Regions from separate parts of the Streptomyces sp. NPDC048473 genome, predicted to be linked through region 3. Evidence: riboswitches for the same ligand, from Rfam matches in the RefSeq annotation. Region 3 holds a riboswitch; each other region holds the start of a gene.
The links. Region 3 has a riboswitch for S-adenosylmethionine ahead of thrC (threonine synthase). Riboswitches for the same ligand answer to the same signal wherever they lie in the genome.
Positions count from the first base shown of each region.

Region 1: another riboswitch for S-adenosylmethionine. It lies ahead of ACGFU7_RS15285 (hypothetical protein); the one in region 3 lies ahead of thrC (threonine synthase).
Region 2: another riboswitch for S-adenosylmethionine. It lies ahead of ACGFU7_RS02065 (aminotransferase class V-fold PLP-dependent enzyme); the one in region 3 lies ahead of thrC (threonine synthase).

Region 1 is NZ_JBICXE010000007.1:201,638-205,912, reverse strand. Features, by position in the region: gene ACGFU7_RS15295 (hypothetical protein) at 1-537, shown strand, start outside; gene ACGFU7_RS15290 (LacI family DNA-binding transcriptional regulator) at 597-1,607, opposite strand; gene ACGFU7_RS15285 (hypothetical protein) at 1,879-2,286, opposite strand; SAM riboswitch class IV at 2,335-2,444, opposite strand; gene ACGFU7_RS15280 (phosphocholine-specific phospholipase C) at 2,554-4,275, opposite strand, start outside.
Region 2 is NZ_JBICXE010000001.1:438,422-442,696, reverse strand. Features, by position in the region: gene ACGFU7_RS02075 (cytochrome bc complex cytochrome b subunit) at 1-260, shown strand, start outside; gene trpD (anthranilate phosphoribosyltransferase) at 386-1,450, shown strand; SAM riboswitch class IV at 1,534-1,651, shown strand; gene ACGFU7_RS02065 (aminotransferase class V-fold PLP-dependent enzyme) at 1,826-3,202, shown strand; gene ACGFU7_RS02060 (Lrp/AsnC family transcriptional regulator) at 3,282-3,563, opposite strand; gene ACGFU7_RS02055 (rhomboid family intramembrane serine protease) at 3,560-4,275, opposite strand, start outside.
Region 3 is NZ_JBICXE010000015.1:163,582-167,856, forward strand. Features, by position in the region: gene ACGFU7_RS24215 (trehalose-6-phosphate synthase) at 1-1,317, opposite strand, end outside; gene ACGFU7_RS24220 (glucosyl-3-phosphoglycerate synthase) at 1,372-2,322, opposite strand; SAM riboswitch class I at 2,476-2,603, shown strand; gene thrC (threonine synthase) at 2,622-3,932, shown strand; gene ACGFU7_RS24230 (MoaD/ThiS family protein) at 3,962-4,240, shown strand.

The DNA of each region.
Region 1 (4,275 bases), on a different contig from region 3:
GGCGCGGGTTCGCAGTCCATCTGGGCCAACTCATCGAGCAACTGGGGCGTCCGGGCCGATCACCCGGACACCGGCGGCATCAAGTCGTACCCCAACGCCAAGAAGGTGGTCGGCAGGTCCATCACGTCGCTGGCATCGCTCACCAGCAGCTACAACGTCACTGTCCCGTCGGTCGGCGACTACAACACGTCGTACGACATCTGGGACACCGACTACGACTACGAGGTGATGCTCTGGGTGAACTACAACGGTGACGTCGGCGCGCTCGGCACCTCGCAGGGAACGCTGACGCGCGGCGGCCACACCTGGACGGTCTACAAGGGTGACAACGGGTCCAACCAGGTCTTCTCGTTCCTGCGCACCTCGGACTCCGCATCGGGCACCGTGGACATCCTGCCGATCCTGAAGTGGATCAAGGACACCAAGGGCTGGTGGGGCAACGAGACCATCGGTGACGTCCAGTTCGGCTACGAGATCACGTCGTCGCCCGGCGGCCTGGACTTCACGACGAACGGATTCAGCGTCTCGTCCGGCTGACCCGCCCGGAGCCAGGAGGAGCCGGCCCTCGCACGGGGGCCGGCTCGTGCGCACGACGGTCAGCCGACGGGCGCCGGTCCACTGCTTTCCCGGACCGTCAACTCCGGAGCCAGCAGCTCGACTTCATCCGTTCCGCGACCGCCCAGCTTCGCGACGACCTGCTCGACGGCGCGCCGCCCCATCTCCTGCGCCGGAATGGCGACCGAGGTGAGGTGGACCGAGGCCTGCGATGCCACCTGCTCGGGGCAGATGGCGACCACCGACACATCCTCCGGCACGGCCCGTCCCTGCTGGCGCAGCAGATTGAGCAGTGGTTCCACGGCGGACTCGTTCTGCACGATGAATCCCGTGGTACCCGGCCGCTCGTCGAAGATCCGGGACAGGGTCTGGGCCATCGCCGCATACCCGCCCTCACAGGGCCGGTGCAGGACCCGCACACCGGTCTCCTGCGCCTTGGCCCGTACACCGTCGACGGTCCGTTCGGCGAATCCGGTGTGGCGATCGTAGACGGCGGCCGCTTCGCCGATCACCGCGATCTCGCGATGCCCGAGTGCGGCAAGGTGCTCCACACAGAGCGCCCCGGTCGCCTCGAAGTCGAGGTCCACACAGGTGAGCCCGCCCGTTTCTGCGGGCAGACCGATGAGCACGGTGGCCCGGTCGGTCTCGCGCAGCAACGGGAGCCGCTCGTCGTGCAGTTCCACGTCCATCAGGATCATGGCGTCGGCGAGCGAGCTGCCCGCGATCCGTCGCACGGCGGCCGGCCCTTCCTCTCCCGTGAGAAGCAGGACGTCGTAGCCGTGCGTGCGGGCCGTGGTGGCGACCGCGATGGCGATCTCCATCATCACGGGCACATACATGTCGGTGCGCAGCGGCACCATGAGCGCGATGGTGTTCGACCGGCTGCTCGCGAGCGCCCGCGCACCGGCATTGGGGTGATATCCGAGCTGCTGGATGCTCTGTTCCACCCGCTCCCGGGTGGACACCGAGATGGACCGCTTCCCACTGAGGACATAGCTCACCGTGCTCGCGGAGACTCCGGCATGCTGGGCGACCTCGGCAAGGGTGACCATTCAGGGCTCTCCATCACGGGACGAATTTCGGGTACCGGACCACACACCGCCGCGTACCGACCGGCTGGGCGAAGCGCTTCGAATTCGACCGAATCAGTCGGTGACATGCACGGATGAATCCGAGCCTAAACCCGTCCGTACGGCCTGTCCAGAGAACTGTCGAAGCGCTTCGACACGGTTCTGCCGATCATTTCCACCAACCCTGCACCGCGGCAGGACCGGGCTGCGCCCCGGGCTGGACCGGTGCGTCCACCATAGGCGGACCGGTGGGCTACAGGCCGTACGTCGTGCCGCCAATGGTCCGCCGCGGGTCGGGCGCCTCGGTCGCGCACACCGGGCCGCCCTCGAAACCGGCATTGACCAGTGCCGTTGCCCGGCCGCCGGAGTCCACCAGCTTGAAGGCATGCCACCGCGGGAGCCAGAACACGCGGCCACGGTGCCCGGCGAGCAGTTCATGGAGGAGTCCCGGCGCGTGAGTCCACACCTTCGGCAGGTCTTCGGCAAGGTCGAAGGCGGGGCGCAGCTCGATCCACCCGTCGGCGCTGACGTCGCCCGAGGTGAGCAGGAGTTCCACGGCCTGGCCGGGCTCCTGGTGGCACTTCTTGGCGTGGATCCAGTGGACGTGGTGGCCGGGACCGTGGCTGGGGCATTCGTCGTTCTGGATGAGGTGGGGGAGCATGGTCGTTCGCCTTCCTGGGATCATGGACCCCAGGTGCTCTGCCCCTATGGTCCGCTGTTCCCCGTGCGTCGAGCACGGGGCAGGTCGTCACCCGGAGCACCCGCAGCGGAGCGGGGTGCCGTCCAGTTAGCCGGGGCTGTGCACTGGAACTCATGACCTACGAGAACTGTATCCCACGGACAGCAGTGGCCGACGGGCGGTCAGATGCCCAGACCAGTCAAGGGGGGCGAGGGCACGTACACCTGCCCCCGCCCCGGTCCCTCCGATTCAGTCTGCCATCAGGGCCGGATCGCTCGTACCCGCCTGGCCCGTCTCGACGTGTCCGGCGAAGCGCCGCAGGAACGTGGTGTCCGTGTCGGAGACCACCGAGATGTCGTACCAGCGGCTGCTCCCCCGCAGGTCCACCGAGTGGGTCACGGTCGCGCCCGCGCGCACCGTGAACGTCTGGGCAGATCCGCCGTATGCGTCGCTCACCGTCAAATGAGCGTCGCCAGAACCTGTATGAGTCATCGTCAGGTCAAGTTGGCCATTTGTGGCGTTGTGGCGGGCGGTCACCTCGGGCCCTGCCGACTTGCCGGGCCCCTTGAAGGTGCGCAGGAAGCCGTTCGGCCCGTACACGCTGAGGTTGGTCGCCCCGTTCGAGTAGACCGTGTTCCAGGTGTCGGTGAGCGACTTGCCGGCCTCGGTGGTGTACGTCCACGGTCCGTCGGTACGGTTCGCGGACGTCACCAGGAACTGCGCCCCGGCAGCGGCGCCGCCGCTGAAGGTGAGGCCGTACTTTCCGGTCGCCGGATTCGCCGAGCCGTCCACGAACGGCGCGTAGGCAAGCGGCCGGGTGGGCCGGGAGCCCGGTTCCTGTTCGGGGACGCTGCCTACGGCGGGCGGGACGGGCACGTAGTCGGGATGCCGGTTGCGGTCCGGCGGCAGGTACCCGGCCGTGGAGGGCAGGGCGACGGGGGCGGTGTCCCTACGGCCGAAGTCGAACGCGGAGGTGAGGTCGCCGCAGATGGCGCGCCGCCAGGGTGAGATGTTCGGTTCCTTCACCCCGAAGCGACGCTCCATGAACCGGATGATCGAGGTGTGGTCGAAGACCTCGGAACAGGAGAACCCTCCGGTGCTCCACGGCGAGACGACCAGCATCGGCACACGCTGCCCCAGACCGTACGGGCCTGCGGCGTAACTTCCGTTTCCTGCAAAGAAGTCTGCGGAGGTCGCCACGGTGGAAAGCCCCTGCGCGGCCCCGGACGGCGGGTACGGCGGCACGATGTGGTCGAAGAATCCGTCGTTCTCGTCGTACGTGATGAACAGGGCGGTCCTGCCCCACACCTCCGGGTTGGACGTCAGCGCGTCCAGCACCTGCGCGATGTACCAGGCACCGTAATTCGCGGGCCAGTTGGGATGCTCGGTGAAGGCCTCCGGGGCGGCGATCCAGGAGATTTTCGGAAGGGTTCCGGCCTTCACATCGGCCCTGAGCCTGTCGAAGAGCCCGTCGCCGTTCTTGGCGTCGGTGCCGGTGCGCGCCTTGTCGTAGAGCGGGTCACCGGGCTTGGCGTTGCGGTAATTGTTGAAGTAGAGCAGCGAGTTGTCGCCGTAGTTCCCCCGGTACGCGTCGCTGATCCATCCCCAGGACCCTGCGGCGTCGAGCCCGTCGCCGATGTCCTGGTAGATCTTCCAGGACACCCCGGCCTTCTCCAGCCGTTCGGGGTACGTCGTCCACCCGTACCCCGCCTCGTCGTTCCCGAGCACGGGGCCGCCGCCGGTGCCGTCGTTTCCGGTGTAACCCGTCCACATGTAGTAGCGGTTCGGGTCCGTGGAGCCGATGAAGGAGCAGTGGTACGCGTCGCAGACGGTGAACGCGTCGGCGAGGGCGTAGTGGAACGGTATGTCCTCGCGGGTGAGGTAGGCCATCGTCGTCGCCGACTTGGCGGGCACCCACTGGTCGTACGCGCCCTTGTTGAATGCCCGGTGGCCGCCCGCCCAGTCGTGGTT
Region 2 (4,275 bases), on a different contig from region 3:
AGCGCCTGCCGCACGGTGAGTTCGTCGAGATCCACGAGCCGCTCAGCCCCGAGCAGCTGCACACGCTCACCGCGCACGAGCAGTACAAGCCGGTCGAGATCGGCCCGACGGTCGACGAGAACGGTGTCGAGCGCAAGGTGCCCGCACTGCAGAAGCTGCGGGCCAGGCTCAGCAAGGGCTACTACGGCGAAAACAACCAGATCGCCAAGCCCACCACCGAGGAGTACAAGGAGATCACCAGCAGCCACGGTCACCACTGATCGCCTGAACTGATCGCCACAGCTGGAGCCCCGTCCATCCGATGGACGGGGCTCTTTGCTGTCCATGGCGCTCGATAGGGTGGGGGCAACCTCTTTTATCGGCTGTGGACCCCCAGGAGCGGACCATGAACGTTGTGACCCCGGTCGGCGGCGACAGCGTGGCGGACCGTTCCTGGCCCGGCGTGCTGAACCCGCTGCTGCGCGGCGAGAACCTGACCGCGGACGACACCGCGTGGGCGATGGACCGCATCATGAGCGGTGAGGCGACCGATGTGCAGATCGCCGGTTTCGCGGTGGCCCTGCGCGCCAAGGGCGAGACGGTCGACGAGGTGTCCGGCCTGGTGCGCGCGATGTACGAGCACGCCAACACCATCCACGTACCCGGTCGCACGGTCGACATCGTCGGCACCGGCGGCGACCTCGCCAAGACGGTCAACATCTCCACGATGTCGGCGATCGTCATCGCGGGTACGGGCGCCAAGGTCGTCAAGCACGGCAACCGCGCCTCCTCGTCGGCGAGCGGTTCCTCCGATGTGCTGGAGAAGCTGGGCGTCAATCTGGACATCAGCGCGCAGCGGGTCGTCGAAGTGGCCGAGGAGGCGGGCATCACCTTCTGCTTCGCGGTGAAGTTCCACCCCGCCCTGCGCTACGCCGCCAGGGCCCGCAAGGAGCTCGGCGCCCCGACGACGTTCAACATCCTCGGGCCGCTCACCAACCCGGCCAACGTGCGCTCCCAGGCCGTCGGCGTCGCCGACCTGCGAATGGCGCCCATCGTCGCCGGTGTCCTCGCCGAGCGAGGCAATTCGGCGCTGGTCCTGCGCGGCGACGACGGCCTGGACGAGCTGGCGACGACCGCGACCTCGCGCGTCTGGGTGGTCCGGGACGGATCGGTGCGCGAGGAGGCGTTCGACCCGCGCGACGTCGGTCTGGAGCTCGTGCCGGCGCAGGCGCTGCGTGGCGCCGACGCCTCGTACAACGCCGATGTGGCCCGCCGGGTGCTGGCCGGCGAGCGAGGCCCCGTACGGGAGGCCGTGCTGCTCAACTCGGCGGCGGCGCTGGTCGCGCTGGACCCGACGGACGGCACGCTGAACGAGCAGCTCGCCGCCGGGATCGCGAAGGCCGCCGAGTCCATCGACTCGGGGGCGGCCCGGCAGGTGCTGGAGCGCTGGGTGGCGGTCAGCAACGCCTGACCGGACGGAATGTGACGCAGGGCGCGGTCCAGATCTTGGACCGCGCCTTGCGCGTCGACGTACGTATGGCAGGATGCTGAGCAGGTCATGAGTGACAGCGACTACGGCCCCGGCCCGCTGTCCGGCAACCCTCCGTCCGTGGCGGGGTGCCCCGGGTGAAGACCAGGCCGTAGGCAGCGAGGTCTGCGGCAAGCGCGGGCCCCTCGGCATCTGTGAATGCCAGCCCCCGGGGTCCTGGTCCCTAGGGAGTCTCTTGTGAGCAAGCGAATGCGATAGGGCTTCTCGGCCCTCCTCCGCACACCCTTTTCTCTTTCTGCTGCGCTGCCGCGTATCCGCCGGCGCATGCAATTCGCCTGCCTGTTACGGGAGTTCGCCATGTCTGTCTTCACCGCTGCCGCCGACCGGTCGCTTTGTGCCCCTCTGCCGGTTCTGGGTAAGGATGTAACGGTTCCGCTGGTCACGGGCGGTGAAGTCACGTACGCCGCCCTCGACTACGCCGCCAGCGCGCCGGCCCTGCAGCGCGTCTGGGACGACGTCGCCGCGTACGCCCCGTACTACGGCAGCGTCCACCGCGGCGCCGGGTACCTCTCGCAGCTCTCCACGGACCTCTTCGAGAACAGCCGCGCGACCGTCGCAGAGTTCCTCGGCTGCCGTGCCGACGACCAGGTGATCTTCACCCGCTCGACCACCGACTCCCTCAACCTGCTGGCCGCCGTCGTCCCCGCCGACTGTCAGGTCTTCGTGTACGAGACCGAGCACCACGCCTCGCTGCTGCCATGGCGCGACGCCCGGGTGACCTACCTGAACGCCCCGCGCACCCCGGCCCAGGCCGTCGAGACGCTGGAGCGGGCGCTCGCCGACCGTGACCCCTACGGCCCCGCGCTGGTCTGCGTCACCGGCGCCTCCAACGTCACCGGCGAACTGTGGCCGGTCAAGGAGCTGGCGGCCGCCGCGCACGCGCACGGTGCCCGGATCGTGCTGGACGCCGCGCAGCTCGCCCCGCACCACCCCGTCGACATCACCGAGCTGGACGTCGACTGGGTCGCCTTCTCCGGACACAAGCTGTACGCGCCGTTCGGCTCGGGTGTGCTCGCGGGCCGGGCCGACTGGCTGCAGGACGCCGAACCGTACCTGGCCGGCGGCGGCGCCTCGCGCAAGGTCGCCCGCCGCACCGACGGCGGTGTGGACGTCGAGTGGCACTCCACCGCCGCCCGCCACGAGGCCGGTTCCCCCAACGTCATCGGCGTGTACTCCATCGCCTCCGCCTGCAAGGCGCTGACCGAGGCGGGCTTCGACAACCTGGTCGCCCGGGAGCAGCACCTCGTCACCGCGGTCCGGGCCGGACTCGCCGACGTCCCCGAGGTGAAGGTGCTCTCGCTGTTCGGCGACGACGCCCCGCGGGTCGGCGTCATCTCCTTCGTGGTGGAGGGCTGGAACAGCTCGCACTTCGCCGCCGCGCTCTCCGCCGAGTACGGCATCGGGGTCCGCGACGGACTGTTCTGCGCCCACCCGCTGGTCCGCACCCTGCTGGGCAGCGACCCGCAGGAGGTCGGCGAGTGCGGCGCGCCGGAGGCCGAGCCGGGCGAGCGCTCACTGAACGCGATCCGGGTGAGCTTCGGGGCCGGTACGCCGGACGAGCACATCGAGCGATTCGTCCGCGCGGTCAAGGAGCTGGTGAGCAAGGGCGCCCAGTGGAAGTACCGCACCGAGGACGGCCGCTGCGTCCCGGACCGGGGCGCGGCGCAGCTCTGACGGCACGTAGCACTTCGGCGGGGGACGGGCAGCCGAGCCCGTCCCCCGCCGAAGTGCTACGCCGTAGTAAGGGGCGTACCTACGCGTCGAGGCCGATGGCGAAGGCGGCCTCCAGGTCGTGCTGCGAGTACGTACGGAAGGCCACATGCGTATCCGTGGCCTCGACGCCGGGGATCTTGCTGATCCGGCCGGGGATGACGTCCGCCAGATCATCGTGCTTGGCCACCCGGACCATGGCGATCAGGTCGTACGTACCGGTGACCGAGAAGACTTCGCTGACGCAGTCCAGCGCGGCGATGGCCTCGGCGATCTCGGGGATCCGGTCCACGCTGGTTTTGATGAGCACGATCGCGGTGATCACGGCTGGCTTTCTCCCTCGGTGGCCGTGGCTGGAGACTTCACTCTATCCGTACGCCGGTAACGCCCCCAGGCGTAGAGGAAGCCGAGGGCGAAGCCGACCACATGGGCCAGATAGGCCACGCCGGGGCCCCCGCTGCCCGCGCCCTGGACCGCCAGCCACTGCAGGACGAACCAGAAGATCAGCACGATCCAGGCGGGGAAGCGCAGCGGCAGGAAGAAGAGGAACGGAAACAGGCTGGTGACCCGGGCCCTGGGGAACAGGTACAGGAACGCCCCGAGCACCGCCGAGATCGCCCCCGACGCGCCGACGAGCGTCTGGTCGGACGTGGCGTGCGCGGCCGCGTAGGCGACCAGGGCGAGATAGCCGCAGCCGAGATAGAAGAAGGTGAACTCGGCATGGCCCATGCGCTCCTCGGCCATCGCGCCGAACACGTACAGGAAGAGCATGTTGCCGAGCAGATGCAGCCAGCTGCCGTGCACGAAGAGGGCGGTGAGCGGGGTGAGCAGGGGGTGTGCGGAGCCGTTCCACAGCTCGCTCGGGATCACGCCCCAGCGTTCGAAGTACCCGGCCTGGGCGGCGAGCAGGGCGTCGGGGCCGCCGGAGGGCGGGTTGAAGCCGGAGAGCGGGCTGATCAGGAAGACCAGACAGCACAGGGCGATCAGGGCATGGGTCACCGGCGGTCCGCCGGAGGTGACCGTCCGTAGTAGCCCGC
Region 3 (4,275 bases):
CCGCTCCGTGCGCGCGGCCCGTTCGTCGTCCGCCATCATGAGCGCCTCGTGCAGCGCCGCCGCCGTCGCGGACACGTCGTACGGGTTCACCACGACCGCGTCGCTGCCCAGCTCCTCGTACGCCCCCGCCTCCCGCGACAGCACCAGCGCGCAGCCGTGGTCGGAGACGACCGGGACCTCCTTGGCGACCAGGTTCATGCCGTCGCGGATCGGGTTGACGAGCGCCACGTCCGCCAGCCGGTACGCGGCGAGCGAGCGGGCGAAGTCGTCCTTGACGTGGAGCACGACCGGCGTCCAGCCCGTCGTGCCGTACACGGCGTTGATCTCGTCGGCGACCCGCTGCACCTCCGCCGTGTAGTCGCGGTACACCGCCAGGTCCTGCCGCGACGGGTACGCGAAGGCGACATGGACGACGCGCTCGCGCCATTCCGGCCGCTCGTCGAGGAGCGCGCGGTAGGCGAGCAGGCCGCGCACGATGTTCTTTGACAGTTCCGTTCGGTCCACTCGTACGATCGTCCTCCGCCCGGGGCCGACCTGCTCCCGAAGCGCCGCCATCCGCTCGTCCACGTCCGCCTCGTGCGCGCGCCCGCGCAGGAAGTCCGCGTCCGCGCCGAGCCCGTGCACCCCGATCCTGGTCCGCCCGGTGCCGCCCAGGATCTCCGTACAGCAGCCGATGAAGGCGTCCGCCCAGCGCCGGGTCAGGAAGGCCGCCCGGTCCGCGCCCAGGATGCCGTGCAGCAGCTGCTCGGCGATGTCGTCGGGGAGCAGGCGGAAGTAGTCGACGGGCGCCCACGGGGTGTGCGAGAAGTGGCCGATCCGCAGGTCGGGGCGGAGCTCGCGGAGCATGCCGGGCACCAGCGCCAGGTGGTAGTCCTGCACCAGCACCGCCGCACCCCGGCCCGCCTCCTCGGCGAGCGCCTCGGCGAAGGCCCGGTTGTACGTTTCGAAGGACGCCCACTGCCGCCGGAACTCCGCGTCGAAGACCGGTTCCAGCGGCGTCTGGTACAGCATGTGGTGGACGAACCAGAGCACCGAATTCGCGATGCCGTTGTACGCGTCCGCGTGGACGGCCGCGTCGATGTCGAGCATCCGTACGCCCTGCTCACCGACCCCGCGCCGGACCGCCTCCCGGTCCCCGTCACCGAGCGCGGCGCACACCCACAGCTTGTCCTTGACGGCGCTCAGCCCGGAGACGAGCCCGCCGCCGCCCCGCTTCGCGTCGAGCGATCCGTCCGTGGCGAGGGTGTACGACACCGGGCCGCGGTTGGACGCAACGAGGACCTGGGCAGCGGGCTGGGCTTCGTGCTCGGAGACCATGTTGCGGAATCTAGCCCGATCACGAACCACCCAAACGTGCGAAGTCAGGCCGCGTCAGGCCGCGCGGCGCGAAACGTACTCCTCGATCTCGCGCATCGGGGGCCGCTCCTCGGTGTCCACCGCATGGGTACGCGGTACGAAGCCGTCCTCGCCGCGCTCGAACTGGGTGAGCGAAGGCCGCACCAAATGACCGCGGGACAGACGGAGTTGAGCGGTCCGGTAGATCGCCGCCGCCATCCGGCCGAGCGCCTGCCCGTCCTGGTGGCGGTGCTTGCGCACCCCCACATCGACCTGGGCCAGCGCGTCCAGACCCACCGTGTGCAGCGCGTCGACCAGGAGGCCCAGTTCCACTCCGTAGCCGACGGGGAAGGGCAGCCGTTCGAGGAGGGAGCGGCGTACGGCGTACTCCCCGCCCAGCGGCTGGACGAAACCGGCCAGCTGCGGCCAGTGCAGATTGAGCAGCGGACGGGCCACCAGTTCGGTGACACGACCGCCCTGACCTGCGGTGTCACCGAAGGGGCGGTCGTACATCGCCTTCACGAACTGCACGTCCGGGTCGGTCAGCAGCGGGCCGACGATGCCGGAGACGAAGTCCGCCGAGAAGTCCTTCAGATCGGCGTCGATGAAGCAGACGATGTCACCGCCGGTCACCAGGAGCGACCGCCACAGCACCTCGCCCTTGCCGGGCACGGCGGGTATCCGGGGGAGTATCTCGTCCCGGTGCACCACCCGGGCGCCGGCCTCCCGGGCCACCTTCGCGGTGGCGTCCGTGGAACCGGAATCGATCACCACGAGTTCGTCGACCAGCCGGACCTTCTCCATCAGCTCGCGCCGGATCGTCGCGACGATCTCGCCGACCGTCGCCTCCTCGTTCAGCGCAGGCAGTACGACGCTCACGCTTCCGCGACGCGGGTCGCGGGCCTTGGCGGCGATGAGCCGGTCCAGCGGGCGGTCGGCTGCCGACCAGGAACGCCTGGCCAGCCAGCGTTCGGCCTCTTCCAGCACGGTCGATACTCCCTGTATGTGATCCATCTCGCGGTTCGGACGACTATCTCAACTGTCCGGTGCTTCGGTTACAGTCTTGAACAACGCGGATGGCCATCGCATGTCGGGGTCCGTCCGCCAATAAATGCCTGGATCGATGATCCAGTGCCACAGCGCTCATCCAGAGGGACTGAGGGAACGGCCCGTTGAAGTCCCGGCAACCCTCCCGCCGACCGCGAGGTCACGGTGGGGAAGGTGCCAATTCCGTCTTGTGGCGAAATGCGTCGCAAGGAAGATGAGGAGAAAGGGCCTCCGCCATCATGGCCGTGCAGACTGTTGCAGTAAGCACCAATTCTTCCGCCGAAGCTGCCGAAGCTGTTGATCTCGGTCCCGCCGCGGCGCTTTCCTGCCGCGAGTGCGGCGAGCGTTTCGAGCTCGGTCCCATTTTCGCCTGCGCGTCCTGTTTCGGGCCGCTCGAAGTGGCGTACGACCTGCCGAGCGGCACCCCCGACGAGCTGAAGAAGCGCATCGAGGCCGGACCCAACAACATCTGGCGTTACGCGCCGCTGCTGCCGGTCCCCGCCGATGTCGCGGACAAGCCCAACATCAACCCCGGCTTCACCAAGCTGGTCAAGGCCGACAACCTCGCCCGCGAGCTGGGCATCACCGGCGGCCTGTACGTCAAGGACGACTCCGGCAACCCGACGCACTCCTTCAAGGACCGCGTCGTCGCCATCGCCGTCGAGGCCGCCCGCGCCTTCGGCTTCACCACCCTCTCCTGCTCCTCCACCGGCAACCTCGCCGGTGCGGTGGGCGCCGCCGCCGCCCGCGCCGGTCTCCGTTCCTGCGTGTTCATCCCGCACGACCTGGAGCAGGGCAAGGTCGTCATGGCCGCGGTGTACGGCGGTGAGCTGGTCGGCATCGAGGGCAACTACGACGACGTCAACCGCTTCTGCTCGGAGCTCATCGGTGACCCGCTCGGCGAGGGCTGGGGCTTCGTCAACGTCAACCTGCGCCCGTACTACGGCGAGGGCTCCAAGACCCTGGCGTACGAGATCTGCGAGCAGCTCGGCTGGCAGCTGCCCGACCAGATCGTCATCCCGATCGCGTCCGGCTCGCAGCTCACGAAGATCGACAAGGGTCTGCAGGAGCTGATCAAGCTCGGTCTCGTCGAGGACAAGCCGTACAAGATCTTCGGCGCCCAGGCCGAGGGCTGCTCCCCGGTCTCCACCGCCTTCAAGGCCGGTCACGACGTCGTACGGCCCCAGAAGCCGAACACGATCGCCAAGTCCCTGGCGATCGGCAACCCGGCCGACGGCCCGTATGTCCTGGACATCGCCCGCCGCACCGGCGGCGCGGTCGAGGACGTCAACGACGAGCAGGTCGTCGACGCGATCAAGCTGCTGGCGCGCACCGAGGGCATCTTCGCGGAGACGGCGGGCGGGGTGACGGTCGGCGTGACGAAGAAGCTCATCGAGGCCGGTCTGCTCGACCCGGCGCTGACCACCGTCGTCCTCAACACGGGTGACGGCCTCAAGACCCTGGACGCGGTGGCCGCCACGTCGCAGGCGACCGCGACGATCCGCCCGAGCCTGGACGCGTTCCGCGCCGCCGGCCTCGCCACCAGCTGACCACCCGAGACCGAAGAAAGGCACCCACCATGAGCGTCAAGGTCCGCATCCCCACCATCCTCCGCACCTACACGGGCGGCCAGGCCGAGGTCCCGGCCGAGGGGTCGACCCTCTCCCAGGTCATCGAGTCCCTGGAGCAGAACCACCCGGGCATCGCCGCCCGCGTCCTGGACGACCAGGGCAAGCTGCGCCGCTTCGTGAACGTGTACGTCAACGACGACGACGTGCGCTTCGAGGGCGGCCTGGAGGCGGCGACGCCGGACGGCGCGGGCATCTCGATCATTCCGGCGGTCGCGGGCGGCTGCTGACCCCCTGTCCGGTTTCCCCGGACGACTTCACGGCT